3 regions of the Ferdinandcohnia sp. Marseille-Q9671 genome follow, and region 1 is predicted to be linked to each of the others. Evidence: riboswitches for the same ligand, from Rfam matches in the RefSeq annotation. Region 1 holds a riboswitch; each other region holds the start of a gene.
What was found. Region 1 has a riboswitch for S-adenosylmethionine ahead of ACWNMY_RS00080 (hypothetical protein). Riboswitches for the same ligand answer to the same signal wherever they lie in the genome.

Region 1 (3,472 bases):
CTACCGAATCCCCAAGGGCGACCAAAACCAAATCCCCAAGGTCTTCTAAAAATTCTTTCATCACTTCTAAATGCTTGAACAGGCTGATATCCATTGTACATTGTACATTCCTCCTCATGAGTAATCTCGAAACTCATCAAACAAACAACCGACAATATTAAAATTGCCTATCCATGTTTGTTGCCTATCATGAGCTTTCAACCTAGTGTATGTGTCCATGTGGGAGGAAGTATAGATGATAGCCTAGTTGAACTGGTTTTTACCTAGGAAGTTTTGGGGATTTTTCAAGACTTACTCTCCAAGATTAATAAGGATAAAAAACACGAGTACGACAAGCAATACTGTCACATTCACAATCCACCATTTAAGTTTTACTTTTGAAAGTAGTCGATCAACGATAAAAAAGGAAATGGCAGAAACAAGACTTAGAACGAGAAACACGGAACCGAACAAACAATGAAATAAAAAGGAAGTAATCTCTCGAGCTGTTGTTGCTGAAAACATCTTCTTACTAACCCAATCACTAATGATCGATCCGATAACTCCATATGAAACGACAATGATGAAATTTAAATAATACAAATTAGCAAATCCATTTAGGTTAGATTCACCTGGAATCATAAAAATGAGTACAACTAGTAAACTACTTATGATGGCCGTTAATATTTTTCTTCTAATTATTTGTGACATAGGCTTCTCCCTTATGTAAAGTAACTGTACCAAATGTTGGCAGTCTTATAGATTTTACTATAATTATTGTTCAGCATAAATACCTATGTGAAAAACTTTATAAATATAATAAGTTGTCCTCAGCTGGAGTACCTACAACGTTAGCAAGGGTGTAATATAGGCGCTAAGTAATTCTGTTTTATGGAGTATTTAAGTCAGATTAATAGTACTTTAAAAGGAAAAATCACATAAAGGAACGCTGGGGCATTTGCACCTCAGCGTTGTGTTTATAGTTTTCGTAGAATGTAAGTATGAATAACTTTATTCAATTTCGGTTACTTCTACATTCATCTCGTCGAGCTTGGAATAAAAGTTGAGCTTTATATCATTGAAATATCCATTATCGGGTAGTTTAATGACTAATCCATCTCGGAAAAAAATCTCATACTCATTGAATTCTCCATTTTCTTCATTTTTATAGTAATTGACTTTTTCAATTTCATCCCATGTATAGGAGTGGCTTTGGAATTTGAGAGGGGGAGTGTGAGAAATCGAATCATAAGAAAATGTAGTATTTGCTTGAGCAGCTACAAAAAATGGGACAATGCCCAGAATAATAAAAATAATACTTAATGTAATGGAGACCTTCTTATTGTTCAATAAAAACAGGAGCATCATAGATAAAAATAAAAGGAGATAACCGACACCATAGAGATAAAAGATACTTTTGGGTACAAAAACTTGCCATATCCCTGGTTTATCGTGTGCAATTTCAGCAACTGTCTGCGGAACAAATAAAAGAGATAATGGTGCAAAAATAGCGAAACATATTCCGATTACCAAATAAATCATCCTATTTTCATAACCATAAGTTATGTTTTTCATATTCCACCTCCAAAAGTAAACTGTTATCTTACCTTACGATTTATAACTGATAAAGTTCCCAACAATTGACTGAATTTTTAAATTTAGTAAATATACCTTCATCCTATATAGCTATTTAAGTTACTATCATTCCAATTACACTTTTTTCCGGTCTGCCAGGCCATTGAAAATCACTGAATAGATTTTCACTCAAAAACGATTGACGATGTTTTTAAAATGAATTATAGTATTAAATAATTAAATAATTAAATAATTTGGAAATTTAACTTATCTAGAGAGGTGGAGGGACTGGCCCAAGGATACCTCGGCAACAGACTTATTAAGTACTGTGCCAAATCCAGCAAGCGTACGCTTGAAAGATAAGGAGAGTCATGGAATTAATTCATACAACCTCTTCTTATTTTTAGAAGGGGTTTTTTAGTTTTCTGATTGAACTTAAAATGGAAAGTTAAATAATAAAATATTTTGCTGTTTGGACCACCAAAGGCACTGTTAGAAGTATCATTCACAGTGTTTTTGGTGTTTTTTTGTGGGAAAGTGTGTAGTGGTGATTCCTGAGAGGAAACAAACAAAGGAGGGTATTCAACATGCAAAAACAATTAAGATCTACTAGGATACGTGTAAAGACAAGAGAAGATTATTCATTTGAGCAAAGTGAACATCTGAATCTTCCTGATTTACAATTTTATAAATGGTGTAATAGCCAGTATGGGGTAAATAGAGGTGTTTTTAATACGATTGATTCTTGGTTTTTTGAAAATGGGATGATCAATATCCATTACCGTCGTATCTATCTTTTGGCTTTTCTAGATTACACGTTAGAAGAAGGAATGAAACAGGAACGTGATAAATTTATACGATTTGGAAATGGAGGGCTAACAAGAGAGCTTCAGAACTTTTTAGACCGAAAAAATATTAGATTGTAAAATGGGAAAAAATTAGTAGGTCAGCAAAAGGGCTGATTTAACTTTATTGGCCAAAGACTGCAATTATTTCCGCCACACTTTTAGTATTTTTCTAGAGATCAACATGAATGTTCATTTATTCATAAAGCAAGGCAAAAGTCACGAGGTGAATAAAACTTATATGTTACTTATCCATAGAAATAGACAATTATATATCTGCCGATTAGACAACTAAAGGCATCTTTCTTTTCATTCAAGACTTGAAAAGAGAGGTGTTTTTTTATTGAAGGAGTCCGCAGTATGATCAGGGGTACTTTAACCAAGTGCTTTTTGAAGGGGGTGATGTAATAGGTCTCATTAAGATCACGTTATAAACAAGCTTATAAAGCGTATAGCTTCTATCATTTTATTATTTTAAATAACTTATATGGAGGAAGAGAATATGACAGTAACATTGGAAAAAGCAAGAGGTGTATGGGGGAGTGCCCCTAGTGATAGTTATGAACAATTGGCATCAAGGTACAGAGGCGTTTTTCAACAAATACGTGAAGGGGCGGTTCAACGAGAGAATGATAGGAAATTACTTTTTGAGGAGATAAATTTGTTAAAGGAAGCTGGTTTCGGAGCTATTCGGATTCCACGTGAAGAAGGGGGATTGGGTGCAACAATCCCAGAGTTATTTAATCTGCTTATTGAGTTAGCAGAGGCGGATTCGAATCTACCACAAGCACTGCGGGCACATTTTGCATTTGTTGAGATGGTGTTGAATTCACCAAAGGGTGAACAAAGAAGTACGTGGATAAAGCGTATTTTAGAGGGAGATATTGTTGGAAATGCATGGTCTGAAGTTGGTGGCGCAAAGGCTGGCACCTTCTTAACGAACGTGACAAAAGGAGAAGGAGAAAAGCTATTTTTGAACGGTACAAAATATTATTCGACGGGCACGATTTATGCCGATTGGATTCTTGTTTTGGCAACCCGAGAGGAAGTCACTAAAGTCTTTGCTGTTATCT
Region 2 (3,472 bases), 1.2 Mb from region 1:
TCAAACAAGGATTTGATGGAGTTTCCATGTAAATAACTTTTGTATTTGGTCGGACAGCCCTACATACCTCTTCTAAATTTGTCATATTTACAAAGGTATGATCAATCATGTATTTATTTAATACTTCAGTAACAAAACGATAAGTTCCACCATACACATCTTCGGAAATAACAACATGGTCACCTGAAGTAAGTAACATAAACGCAGAAGAAATGGCTGCCATGCCAGATGCAAATGCGAGACCTCTTGAACCACCCTCTAATTCGGCAATTGCCTGTTCTAGGGCCTGTCTAGTCGGATTTCCCGACCTACTATAATCAAATGGACCGAATTTATCAAAGCTTTCTTGATGAAAGGTCGATGATAAATAAATAGGAGTGTTTACCGCACCTGTTTTTTGCTCAACGCCTAATGAGGAATGAATAAACTTTGTTTCTAATTTAGTTTTGTAGGTGCTCATAAAACATTAACCTCCTGAACTAATATAGAAAATACATGTTTTAAATCCGTAATTAAGTCTTCCGCCTCTTCAATACCAACAGAAAATCGTAATAAGGTATCAGAAATTCCACGACGTTTTCGTTCCTCTTCTGGAATATCTGCATGTGTCTGTGTCGTAGGGTATGTGATAAAACTTTCAACACCACCCAGACTTTCCGCAAAGGTAATCAATTGTAAATTTTCTAAAAAGGGGCTAATCCATTTGCTTTCCTTTAACCGAAATGAAAGCATGCCACCTTTCCCTGGGTATAGAACGTCGGTAACCAGAGGTTCATCACGTAAATACTCAACGATTTTCTTTGCATTTTCATCATGTTTTTTCATTCGTAAAGAAAGTGTTTTTATCCCCCTTATTAAGAGCCAAGAATCAAAAGGAGAAAGGACAGCACCAGTTGCGTTATGAAGGGTAGATAACCTCTCGCAAATAGTGTCTCCTTTGGCCACGACAATACCTGCTAATACGTCATTATGGCCCCCTATATATTTAGTAGCGCTATGAATTATAATATCTGCCCCTAATTCGAGTGGTCTTTGAAAAATAGGTGTTAAAAAGGTGTTATCAACAATAAGTAATAAGTTGAAGTCTTGTGCAAGCTGTGCGTACACCTTAATATCAATTTCTTGCATTAGTGGGTTAGAGGGAGTTTCAATGAAAATGGCCTTTGTTTTCTGTGTTATTAACTTCTCTGTCTCGTTAATATCTTTAAAAGGTGAATAGGTTGTTTGAATATCATAAGTATTTGAATAATATTCTAGTAAACGGAATGTGCCACCATAGACATCTTCAGGAACAATTAGTTCATCCCCAGAACGAAATAGAGAAAGGACTAATTGAATGGCAGCCATTCCAGAACTGCATGCGTATCCGCGGTCACCTGACTCTAAATTCGCGATTCCATCTTCCAATATTGTACGGGTTGGATTTTTCGTACGCGTATAGTCGTATCCAGTCGACTGACCAAGGCCATCATGCTGATATGCAGTTGATAAATAAATGGGAGGGTTAACTGCCCCTGTTGTCTTATCACTCTTATTACCTAATTGTACTAATCTTGTTTCCAAACTTCTGTTTGTCATGTTATTCATCCTTCTCTCTAAAAAAATAAAAAAATGAGGACCTTCTGTAAGAAGAAGGTCCCTAGTTAATATTGAGAATCCTCTTATCTTCAAGGTAGTTGTAACCTATTGGAATTAGCACCGGACCTAACCAGGTTGGTTGCTGAGACATCATTGGGCCAAATCCCTCCGTCTCTCTTGATAAGAATGAAATATGAAATTTTCGAAAAAAACAATTTTTTTTAACTTTAGTACATATAGAAAAAAAATACAATAGAAATTCCCAAAAAAATTATAAAACTTTATTGGTACAAAACATAAATAACTGTATAATAAAGGTTATATATAAAAACCGATAGGATTAGTATGTTATATGTTTCGCAATAAGAATAAAGACAAGGGTGATGATTGTATTATGAGATTTCAAGATGTAAATAGAATGGAGGAACGGCTCCAATTAATGGAGGAATTGTCCCAACGTTTTTTATCAAAGGCAGCAAAGATTGATGAAGAAATGAGTTTTCCGTTTGAAAATATTTCTGAGCTCAAAAGCTCTGGATATACCTCATTAACCTTACCAAAAGAATATGGTGGGGAAGGAATCTCTCTTTATGACTTTGTTCATTTTCAAGAGTATATTGCAAGAGGCGATGGATCAACGGCTTTATCAATAGGTTGGCACATGGGAATCGTTAAAGATCTTGGAGAAAAAAAGCCGTGGAAAGAATCAATGCTACAGATGGTATTTAGGGATGTTAAGGATGGGGCACTAATAAATAATTGTGCATCAGAGCGACAAACCGGGAGTCCCACTCGTGGAGGGAAGCCTACAACAACTGCTGTGAAAGAAGGTGGCAGGTGGGTAATTAACGGCGTAAAAACCTTCTCAACTATGTCTCCAATACTCGATTATTTTAACGTGACAGCGACGATTCCAGAAAGTGATGAAGTGGGTTTTTTCTTAATCCCTAAATCTAGTGCAGGATTAGAAATAGAAGAAACCTGGGATAGTATCGCCATGCGAGGGACAGGAAGTCATGATTTAGTATTAAATAACGTCAAAGTGGATGAAGAATATCTAGTCCAATTGGCTGAACCTGGTCAAAGGAGCGCATCCGGATGGTTACTTCATATTCCAGCTTGCTACCTGGGCATAGCACAAGCTGCCCAATCCTATGCGATTAATTTCGCAAAAGACTATTCTCCAAATAGTATTAAAGGTTCCATTTTTGACTTACCAAATGTGCAACAAAAGATAGGGGAAATGGAATTAGAATTAATGAGAGCAAGACATTTTCTACATTCGGTCGCAAAACAGTGGGACGAATCAAGTGAAGAACAACGAAATAAGTTAACACCTGAATTAGGTGCAGTAAAACTTGCTGTTACAAATGCGGCGATAGTAGTTGTAGACTTAGCTATGAGAGTAGTAGGTGCTCGGAGCTTATCACAAAAAAATCCACTGCAAAGATATTATCGTGATGTCCGCGCCGGTCTTCACAATCCTCCGATGGATGACATGACAATCATGTTACTCGCTAAAAGTGCAGGTAAATAACAAAACACAAGGCGTCTTGGCCAAGACATTGATTTATAAAAAAACTACCAATCTCTAAAATGATTGGTAGTTTTTTGAATTTTTAGATATAGTACGTATAGTCTTCTGGAAGTACTCTTTTTAAGAACTTTCGTGTTCTTTCTTCTTTTGGATGCTTAAAAAATTCATTCGGTGTTCCTTCTTCAACTACGACACCATCATCCATAAAGAGCACTCTGTTTGCCACATCCTTTGCAAACGACATTTCATGTGTAACAACCAACATTGTTGTTCCTTCTTTGGCAATATTCTTCATAACAGTTAACACTTCACCAACTAGTTCCGGGTCAAGAGCGGAGGTAGGCTCGTCAAACAAAA
Region 3 (3,472 bases), on a different contig from region 1:
TATGCAATTAATACGTGAGGAGCGGAAAGGCAAGCCAACGAGCTTCCGCAGGATGTGGTGACTTCGACGTTCGACACAGGACGTGTCGGTATTTAGTCGAAGATCCTATACTGATGTGCCATTTTCACCGGACCTTTTGAACACCCTCTCTAATCCTTCTTCAAGTTTGCTGCAAGTTTATTACCAATTGTCTGGATAGACTGAACAAGGACAATTAGGATAAATACAGTGGCATACATGACATCCACTTCGTAACGGAGGTGACCAAAGCGATATGCAAGGTCCCCAAGTCCTCCAGCCCCTACAAGTCCAGCCATTGCAGTTGCTCCTATTAAACTGACTGTTGCAATTGTTAGCCCTAGTATAATAGACGGCCTTGCTTCTCTTAGCATGACATTCCAAATAATTTTTCTGGTTTTAATTCCCATTGCTTGATAGGCTTCGACTACACCTGCATCAACCTCGAGTAAAGCGGATTCCATTAATCTCGAAATATAAGGGGCCGTATAAATTACTAACGGAACGATAACCCCTTTTACCCCAATCGTTGTCCCAACAATTAGTTTTGTAAATGGAAGAATGAAAAATAATAGAATAATAAATGGTACAGATCGGATAATATTTATCACTAAATTAAGAGCTTCATAGACCCATTTATTTTCCAATGATTGTCCTGGTCGAGTTAATACGAGGAAAATTCCGAGTGGGATTCCAATAAGTACTGAAAATAATAAGGAGATTCCTACCATCTGGAAGGTTTCCACTACTGACTTTCCAATAACGGGTAACCATTCTGTAAATTCTGCAAATCGATTCATGTCTTTTATCCCTCCAGATTCTCAATCCCGACTCCATTTTCCTTTAAAAATTGAAGTGAAGAGTCGATCTCACTTTGTTCTCCCATTAAATGAACAACTAAATTTCCAACAATACCATTTTTCAGTTCAATAATATTTGCTGTTAAAATGTTTGGTTTAATAGCAAACTTCTTACTCACTGTTGCTAATAGCGGCTGACCAGTGGACTCTCCTACAAATGTGAGTCGTGTAACTGCCCCAGACACCTTTAACTGTTTAATAAGAGAATCGGAAAGTTTTCGTTGTGCGATTGTATTTAAAAACTTCTTTGATGTTTCATGTTTTGGGTTTGTGAATAACTCAATTGCTGTATTTTGTTCAACAACTTTGCCATTCTCCATCACATATACATAGTCACATATTTTTTGAATCACATGCATTTCATGAGTAATCAATAATATTGTAATTCCAAGTTCTTTATTGATTTTTAAAAGTAATTCCAATATGGAGTCTGTTGTCTCAGGATCTAGAGCACTTGTTGCTTCATCACTTAACAACACTTCAGGCTCCTGTGATAGAGCTCTTGCAATGGCAACCCGCTGTTTCTGTCCGCCTGATAATTGACTCGGAAAGGAATTTGCTTTATCTGATAATCCAACAATCTCGAGGTATTTCTCAACTCGCTTAGCCACCTCTTCTTTCGGCACATCCTGCAATTTCAGTGGAATTGCAATGTTGTCATACACGGTTGCTGTTTTAAGCAGATTAAATCCTTGGAAGATCATCCCGATTTTTTTTCTAGTTTCACGAAGATTTTCTTTTGAAAAAGAAGTCGTTTCCTTACCGTTTATATACACTTTTCCACTAGTAGGTCTTTCAAGTAAATTCACACAACGAATTAGCGTACTTTTTCCGGCTCCACTATATCCAATTACACCATGTATGCCGCCCTTCTCTACATGAATGCTCACATTTTTCACGGCTTCAACTTTCCCTTTTTTCGATACAAATTCCTTTGATATGTTTTCTAATACAATCATGGTGTCACTTCCTCTCCTATAAGCTCTAAACCATATAGCATTGCGCCATATGGTTTAGAAATTTTCTTATCAAATCCTATTATTCATCCCAGCTAGGGATAACTGATCCCTTGTATTGCTCCTCGATAAATTTCTTAACCTCATCTGATTGGTACGCTTTTCTTAATTTTTCTAGTACCTTATCATCCTTATTTTCTTCACGTACGACTAGATAGTTTACATAAGGTGAATCCGTTGTTTCTAATGCAATTGAATCCTCTTTTGGATTTAATCCCGCGCCAAGTGCAAAGTTCGTGTTGATGGCGGCAGCGTCTAATTCACCTAATTGTTTCGGAATTTGCGCAGCATCTAACTCAATAAATTCGATTTCTTTTGGATTCTCTTCCAAATCATAAATCGTTGCATTTTCCTTTACATCTTCTTTAACTTTGATTAATCCAGCACTTTCAAAAACGAATAATGCTCTTGATCCATTTGTTGGGTCATTTGGAAGTCCAACCTTTGCACCTTTTGGTAGGTCTTCTAGGCTTTCGTATTTATCTGAGTACACACCCATTGGATTTAATATTGTTTTTCCAACTGTAACTAATTTAGTACCGTGATCCGCATTGAATTTTTCTAAGAATGGTAAATGCTGATAGCTATTTACATCTAAATTTCCTTCATCTAACGCAGTGTTAGGCATTACATAATCAGAGAACACCTTTAATTCAAGCTCTAGGCCATCCTTTGCAGCAACTTCTGCTACCTTCTCCACGATTTCTTCATGTGGTCCAGCAGTAACTCCAATAAGTAGTTTCTTGCTATCTAATTCACTTGAAGCCTCTTCTCCCCCACACGCTGCTAATACACCAACCAATAGTAACAATGATAAAAAGATTGCAATTTTTTTCATTTTGTTTTCCCCCTAGTTTGTTTGTAAGTTGATTTGAAATTCTTATCAGATAAACAAAAAGCCCCTCTTTCAAAAGAAAGAGAGGCATGTGAGCATACGAAAATGTTCGTCCCCCCTTATCTTTCAAAACACAAATGTTTTGCTGGAATTAGCACCTTTTCATGTCGATACATGAACGGTTGCCGAGCTTCATCGGGCCAGTCCCTCCGCTACTCTTGATAAGAGAATTTCAAATATGAAGTTTTTTAACTTTATAGTTTTTAAATTTACAGGATAATGTTATGATTGTCAATAATTTTTGAAACATTTTAATTGTTACACTATTATTTTATTAGAATAATAGTACGAGCACAAAAAAAGGAGATTAAGATCTAATGAATGGGAATGTGAGAGCAAATTACGCAGTAGGAAATACAGGCAAAACGGTAACTGCTAGATTATTACCAGGTACAGATTTACTAACCGGAATCGAGGAACTTTGTAAGAAGACAGACATAACATACGCTTCAATTGTTACTTGTTTTGGCAGCTTTCGAAAAGCAGGATATTTCTATTTAGTTCCAAAGCCCGAGAGCAAGGCTGGTGCTGGATATGGAGAATTAACTACTATAGAAGGACCCGTCGAGTTTCTAAATGGTACTGGGATTGTATGTATGCGAGATGGGATTTACGAGACACATTTGCATGGTACATTTTGTGATAAGGAAGGAAAGGTATATGGTGGACATATGGTCAAAGGG

Region 2: it holds a riboswitch for S-adenosylmethionine, as region 1 does, so the genes downstream of both, ACWNMY_RS06165 (methionine biosynthesis PLP-dependent protein) here and ACWNMY_RS00080 (hypothetical protein) in region 1, are expected to answer to the same signal.
Region 3: it holds a riboswitch for S-adenosylmethionine, as region 1 does, so the genes downstream of both, ACWNMY_RS12150 (MetQ/NlpA family ABC transporter substrate-binding protein) here and ACWNMY_RS00080 (hypothetical protein) in region 1, are expected to answer to the same signal.

Annotation. Positions count from the first base shown of each region.
Region 1 covers NZ_CDRJTA010000001.1:20,760-24,231, reverse strand. Annotated here, with positions in the region: gene ACWNMY_RS00095 (hypothetical protein) at 1-101, opposite strand, end outside; gene ACWNMY_RS00090 (hypothetical protein) at 292-690, opposite strand; gene ACWNMY_RS00085 (hypothetical protein) at 991-1,554, opposite strand; SAM riboswitch class I at 1,819-1,920, shown strand; gene ACWNMY_RS00080 (hypothetical protein) at 2,142-2,480, shown strand; gene ACWNMY_RS00075 (acyl-CoA dehydrogenase family protein) at 2,902-3,472, shown strand, end outside.
Region 2 covers NZ_CDRJTA010000001.1:1,192,557-1,196,028, reverse strand. Annotated here, with positions in the region: gene metC (cystathionine beta-lyase) at 1-460, opposite strand, end outside; gene ACWNMY_RS06165 (methionine biosynthesis PLP-dependent protein) at 457-1,578, opposite strand; SAM riboswitch class I at 1,659-1,765, opposite strand; gene ACWNMY_RS06160 (acyl-CoA dehydrogenase family protein) at 1,973-3,115, shown strand; gene ACWNMY_RS06155 (amino acid ABC transporter ATP-binding protein) at 3,198-3,472, opposite strand, start outside.
Region 3 covers NZ_CDRJTA010000002.1:95,526-98,997, reverse strand. Annotated here, with positions in the region: gene ACWNMY_RS12160 (methionine ABC transporter permease) at 150-818, opposite strand; gene ACWNMY_RS12155 (methionine ABC transporter ATP-binding protein) at 824-1,837, opposite strand; gene ACWNMY_RS12150 (MetQ/NlpA family ABC transporter substrate-binding protein) at 1,917-2,732, opposite strand; SAM riboswitch class I at 2,846-2,957, opposite strand; gene ACWNMY_RS12145 (PPC domain-containing DNA-binding protein) at 3,107-3,472, shown strand, end outside.